3 regions of the Alteribacillus sp. HJP-4 genome follow, and region 2 is predicted to be linked to each of the others. Evidence: a T-box and tRNA genes for the amino acid it is inferred to sense, from the RefSeq annotation. Region 2 holds a T-box; the other regions hold tRNA genes.

Region 1 (2,204 bases), on a different contig from region 2:
TTCTCTTTCTCTTTCTCTTTTTCTTTCGCTTCTTTTTCAGCTTTCTTCTGCTCTTCGTTCTCTTTCTTCTCTTGCTCTTTCGCTTTTTCTTTTTCTTCCTGAGCCGCTTTTTCTTCTTCCTTCTTCTTCTGTTCCGCTGCTGCCTTTTCTTCCTTCTCCTGCTCGTCTGCTGCTTCTGCCTGCTCTTCTTCTGCCACGGTATCCCCTGTGGTTTCTGATGAATCTAACGTTCCAAATAGAGCCGAGCAGCCCACGATAACAAACATAAAAATAAAACTCATCCCCAAGCACCCAAGGCAGCTTTTCAAAGACCATTTTCCATTTTCATTTTTCATCGTTGTTTTCTCCTTTTATCGTACACGTATACGACATTTACAAAAGCCCCCTTTTTATTCTTGTAAAGCCTCCATTACTTCTCCGGCCCTATTTTCTGCCTCATCAAACAAAAATGCCGCATTATCAAAATGATTCATTGAAATTTCTATTCTTGGTAAAGATTTTTTTATTTCATTTTGCCAATCTTGATCATAATTCTGTTCAACCATGGTTAAGGGTATGTTTTCCGACATGATAGAAAATTCGTGATTTATTTCCTCAATAATATTTATTACTTTTCCATAATATTCTGCATCTAGCTTGTCATTAGAAAAGCTATTCCAGAGCATGACACATATAAAACCGATACTTCCAAAAGTAATGATCTGTTTTTTATTCATTGAGCCCCCCTATACTCTTTTTATAAGCTTCTTTATTATATTTCAGAGACTTACACAAAACAATTACTTTTTATGAATATTTTTCCATAAACTTTGCCCGCTGCGATTCCCTGTAGTAAGAACTTTCATTATTTATAACTACGTATTTCATTTATTCAGGGTATGGGCGGCGTCACATTGGCGCTCCAGCTACGATGTGATTTAAAAATGTCGTTATTTGAAATGTATTACCTCCATCAGATTCTAAGTAGTCTCTAACAATTCAAGTTTGTATAGAAAGCTTTAATGTAAATTAAAAACGACACTGCATCTCGTTTACACGAAATACAATGTCGTTGATGTTATGTATGGTGGAGCGTGGGGGATTCGAACCCCCGACCTCTTCGCTGCCAGCGAAGCATTCTCCCGCTGAACTAACGCCCCATTAGAAATATATTACATATTTGGGTTGGAAAATACTGGGTAGTGCATTCAATATAAACGCTCTCCCCTTTAATTTCACAACCAATTTCCACAATATTCCAATATTATCGGAATTTATTTTCTTCTTTCAAAGCGATTAATCAGTGTATTTAAAGAGAAGCTAGCTTTGTTATTTTTCGTTCCCAATAAAATGATTTCATTTTAAAAGCACATAAAGTCCAGTAACTTGCAAAATCATCCTTATAAAGTAGGGTTTTAATTATTTATCCTAATATTCAGAATTATTAGTGTATAATTCAGTTATTAAATAATCGAAAGGTGGTATTTAGCCATGAGGATAAAAGAAATTTATTATGACCACGAAAAAAAAGGGTACTGTGTAGTCAAGGAAGATATATTTCGAACGAAGCTCTTTGAAGTGCATGTGTTTTACCCTGCCCCTTCGAATTTACAATTTGAGGAAGTTGAAAAGTTATTTAATGAGCAATTTAACGAGGAACTTTTACCAGTATTAAAACAAGAATACCTCAAACAATTATTTAAAGATAATTAAAAGTGCAATTATAGGAAAGTCATTTTCTTTCCTATAAAACTATAAAAAAATTTCGTCTGACTCTTATGTTTATAAGAGTCAGACTTCGTATCTTGGCTATCCTCTAAAACCTTAATGTAATTCCTTTTTTACTTTTCGGAAAGTCTCCTTACTTTCCGTATCGTTAGAATCCACTTGCAAATAGATTCTCCCGACCATAAATTTCTTAGATAAAGCTTGAAATATAATTGAATCTTCAACCCAACCGTTTTCTTGTCCAATCTGATAATTCTCATCTTCATCTTTTATTAATAAGACAGCCTTCTCCCCTATATCTTTAACTGGATTTGTATTTATTATATTCACACCAAGATATGGTTCTAGAATAGGAAATTGCTCCAATATTAAATCCTTAGCTTTATAGATAGACTTTTCCATGATATCTCCATGTTCTCCCTCATCTTTCGATGGATATTTTTCAAGCACTCTTTTCCATAGTTTTCTGTTCAATAAATTTTCCATCGTCTCCGCAT
Region 2 (2,204 bases):
TCTGTTTTGAGCAATAGCCTCAAAAGGATCTTCATTCATCGTAGCCATAATCCGTATATCAACACTACGCTCTTTATTATCCCCTATTCTTGTTATTTTTTTCTCCTGTATTACTCGTAATAGTTTTGCCTGCAGGGAAATTGGCAGAGAATTAATTTCATCCAGCAGCAGGGTGCCGCCTTCAGCTTCTTCAAACAAACCTTTTCGATCGACTGCTCCAGTGAAAGCTCCAGAAACTGTTCCGAATAAAATGCCTTCTATTAAAGACTCAGGAAGGGCTGCGCAATTTTGGGAAACGTACGGGCCCGGCCGGTCACTGCCATTATGAATACTTTGGGAAAATAATTCTTTGCCCGTTCCGGTTTCACCGATAATGAGAATAGATGAAGATGTCCGAGTCGCCCGCTGGGCAGATTCCGCCAGATCAAGCATTGCACTCGACCTGCCAATGATATCTTCGAAAGTAAAGGAGGTGTCTCGATTCCTCTTCAGCCTGTCCCTGCGGAGCTTTACGAGCTGAGTTACATCTTTAGCTATTTCTGCTGCTGCAATGACTTCATCATTATGAATGATTGGAAAAGTATGATTGATTGTTGTTATTTCTCTGCCTTTATTGTTAAAATAAGTCTGCTTTTTATTTTTAAAAATTTTTCTGCTGTGAAGAGCTTGAAGAAGACGACTGTCCTGTTCATTATCAAATTGAATGACCTCTGTAATTTTTTTTTCTGTAAAGTCTTCAAGAGTCATCGATTCAATCTGTTTCATTCTTTTGTTATATATGATTGGTCGCTCATGCTTATCAACAACTCTAATTCCGACGTCGAGCTCATCGAGCAGTGTTTTAAATATTTTCTCAGAGAGCCTGGAAGCTTTATCCGCCATTAATACCACTCCTGCAGCATATATTTAAAAAAGTTGCCGACACGCTTTAGTATACTCTATAATTAAGTTTGACATAAGGTTATCTATCCTTTATAAATGTAATTAAATATTAAAACTTTGATGGAACAAGTATGCTGAAGTCCTCTGACAGAGACCATTTTACCTGGCTGAAATAAGATGGCGGAGAAGGTTGGCAGAAAGCTGATCCGGAGTGCAGTTAAAACCTGCCGCATCCCTGCGTTAAAGGGACCGAGTTGACAGGTGAAATCCGCCTGTAAACAGGGTGGTACCGCGAGATAATCTCGTCCCTGATTCAGGGGCGGGATTTTTATATGGAAAAAAATGAAGGAGGAAAATGCAATGAATACATTAACATCAGCGCAGGTCAGGCAAATGTTTTTAGATTTTTTTAAAGAAAAAGGTCATTCAGTAGAACCAAGTGCTTCATTAATTCCCCATGAAGATCCAACATTATTATGGATCAACAGCGGTGTTGCTACGTTAAAAAAGTACTTTGACGGAAGGGTTGTTCCTGATAATCCGAGGATTGCCAATGCACAGAAATCAATTAGAACTAATGACATCGAAAACGTCGGACAAACAGCTCGTCATCACACGTTTTTTGAGATGCTGGGTAATTTTTCGATTGGAGATTATTTTAAGGAAGAAGCAATAAATTTTGCGTGGGAATTTTTAACAAGTAAAAAATGGCTGGGTTTTGATGAATCCCGTCTATCAGTTACCGTACATCCTGAAGATGATGAAGCATATGGATTCTGGAAAGATAACATCCGTATTCCGGAAGAGAGAATCATCCGTCTTGAGGAAAATTTCTGGGATATTGGAGAAGGTCCAAGCGGGCCGAATACAGAAATTTTTTATGACCGCGGCACTGAATATGGAAACAACCCTGATGATCCGGAAATGTATCCCGGCGGTGAGAATGAACGGTATCTTGAAATCTGGAATCTTGTTTTTTCTCAATTTAATCATAATCCGGATGATACGTATACACCGCTTCCAAAGAAGAATATTGATACTGGAATGGGTCTGGAGCGTGTGGTTTCGGTGCTTCAGGATGCCCCTACAAATTATGATACCGATTTATTTTTACCTATTATTCGAAAAACCGAGCAGATTTCGGGTGTACAATATGGCAGTGATGAACGAAAGGATGTTTCTTTTAAAGTAATCGCAGATCACATTCGGACGGTCAGTTTTACAGTAGGCGATGGAGCGCTTCCTTCCAATGAAGGTAGGGGATATATACTGAGAAGACTATTAAGACGTGCCGTCCGTTATGCAAAATTAATTGGAATTGA
Region 3 (2,204 bases), on a different contig from region 2:
TTGAGCTGTTTTCAACAAATTATGAAATCAAAACAAAGAAAAATCATCATATATATGAAAGAGGCTCAGAAATCCATTATGTAAATGAGAATTATGATGAAATTCAAGAATTTACACTCTATTTAAATGAAATATCTTCAAACCACACTATGGTTGATAGAGTCATATTTTTTATAATGAATTGTAGTCATATTGGATTAACCTATCTTAAGCAAACAGAATATCACTTTGAACATGATGATTGGATAATTGATTTTGAATTTAGACCTGATAAAAATATTGAGACACACTATGATGATCTAAAAAGAAATAGATCATTTGACATTACTCACATAGGGTCTATTTCAAAAAAAAATAATAAAAGCTTTATGACGTATGAAATTGAAGAAGTAGTATCAAAAATAGAATGGTACTTATCTTTTTGTAGTGCACAAAAAGTATTCATTCCCATTCAATTTGGTTATAAAAATAATGCTAAAAATTGGGAGAATTACATAATTAAAGAGAGTCATATTTATCCTTTCCAATTCAATTACGGATGGGTTCCAATAGGAGCTATCAATGATTTCAATATTTTTTTTTCACAAGTGTCCCAAAAATTAAGTGATGAGTTATGGAGAGATGTTCTAGAGGTTGTGCTAGAATGGTATCTCACATTAAATATGGATGGAATGATGGAAAATAAAATCATTTCAATTCATATCGCTTTAGAACAGATAGCTTGGAATTATCTTGTAATCCAAGAACAAATATTAGATAGAGAGGCTTACAATAAACTACGTGCAACAGATATTCTTAGACTCTTATTCTACCAATTAAATATATCTAGGAATATTAGAGGAAATTTTATAGACCATACGATAATAAAAAAATATAACAACGATGGTGTATATATGTTTGTAGATTGTAGAAACAATCTCATCCATCCACAGAAAAAAAATGATATCTTTAAATCAAAAGACTCGAAATTTATTGTTTATTCACAAGGAGTTTATTTTCTAGAAAGAGCAATTACAAAACTTTGTGGTTATAAGGGTAAATATAAAAAGCTTATAATGTAAATAAAAACGACACTGTTTCTCGTATACACGAAAAACAATGTCGTTAATGTTATGTATGGTGGAGCGTGGGGGATTCGAACCCCCGACCTCTTCGCTGCCAGCGAAGCATTCTCCCGCTGAACTAACGCCCCATTAAAAATATAGTACATATTTGGGTTTAAAAATACTGGGTAGTGTATTCAATATAAACGCTCTCCCAGCTGAGCTATGGCCCCGACTTTAGAAAATTTTTAACTCGACAATAAATATTATATAACGGCAGCTTCCTAAATATCAAGAGGAAAATTTAATTACCCCAGAGAATGCATTTAACCAAGTTTCCCACATTAGTTTACTCGATTTCCTTAAAGGGTAATTTTTCAAAAGGAGGCGATTGAAGATGACACCAAAATATAAACTATTCCACAATGATGAAACGTTAAGTGAATCGATAGATCATCTCCGTGAGGAAGGTGTTCGAGATGAAGATATTTTCATCCCGCCCACGACAATGATCATGTGAGACGCACAAAAAAGAAAACAGATGCCAACAAGGTCGGAGTAAAAGTAACAGGTATAGGAACTGCAACGAAGAACATTTTCAGAGGCAAAAGCGATAAGCTGGTCTCAAAAATGAAAGAAATCGGCTTTGATCAATCGAAAGCACAAAAACTCGAAGAAGAACTAGACAAAGGAAAAACATTATTAATTGTCACCAATCAGGATAAGGTCGAATTTTAATCAGGTTAGACACAATCGTTTCGATTACCAGCTATGTAAACAATAAATCGAGCAGAAACCATCCCATCCCTCCGACAATCCCGGCAATGAGGGATTCAGCCGCTTTTTCCTTCCGGAGCCGTTTTTCCTTTGTGACATCCATTACAATCCAGCCGATAAAAATAGCAATACCGAAAATAATCGCCTGTACCAAGTTAAATCTCCCCTACACCTTCGTTTTTGATCTCTACAAACAATAGCAGAGGGTGGTAAAAACAGCAACCTCCAGGGATGCTGTTTTTTTAGGCTCCTAAGACCTCCGGAAATCACTGCTCAATGAAGCAGTGTTTCTTCTAATTCCTTGTTTAACCGCTTCCCCATATCGATATATTTCTGTGGAATTTCTGCATCCTTATCCTCCGGCTCGGCAAATTGGTCCACCAG

Evidence for each region. A T-box is a leader RNA that pairs with one kind of tRNA and senses whether it is charged. The one in region 2 lies ahead of alaS (alanine--tRNA ligase), so its partner is inferred to be a tRNA-Ala.
Region 1: it has a tRNA-Ala gene. The T-box ahead of alaS (alanine--tRNA ligase) is inferred to sense a tRNA for this amino acid. The anticodon was not compared.
Region 3: it has a tRNA-Ala gene. The T-box ahead of alaS (alanine--tRNA ligase) is inferred to sense a tRNA for this amino acid. The anticodon was not compared.

What each region holds. Positions count from the first base shown of each region.
Region 1 is NZ_JBHIKY010000040.1:13,260-15,463, reverse strand. It holds gene ACE4RR_RS20680 (hypothetical protein) at 1-335, opposite strand, end outside; gene ACE4RR_RS20675 (hypothetical protein) at 390-716, opposite strand; tRNA gene ACE4RR_RS20670 (tRNA-Ala) at 1,065-1,139, opposite strand; gene ACE4RR_RS20665 (hypothetical protein) at 1,471-1,692, shown strand; gene ACE4RR_RS20660 (HD domain-containing protein) at 1,804-2,204, opposite strand, start outside.
Region 2 is NZ_JBHIKY010000008.1:168,390-170,593, reverse strand. It holds gene ACE4RR_RS09990 (sigma-54 interaction domain-containing protein) at 1-882, opposite strand, end outside; T-box leader at 991-1,195, shown strand; gene alaS (alanine--tRNA ligase) at 1,243-2,204, shown strand, end outside.
Region 3 is NZ_JBHIKY010000040.1:9,522-11,725, reverse strand. It holds gene ACE4RR_RS20655 (YopA family protein) at 1-1,061, shown strand, start outside; tRNA gene ACE4RR_RS20650 (tRNA-Ala) at 1,118-1,192, opposite strand; gene ACE4RR_RS20645 (hypothetical protein) at 1,441-1,563, shown strand; gene ACE4RR_RS20640 (general stress protein) at 1,560-1,781, shown strand; gene ACE4RR_RS20635 (hypothetical protein) at 1,813-1,974, opposite strand; gene ACE4RR_RS20630 (YugN-like family protein) at 2,094-2,204, opposite strand, start outside.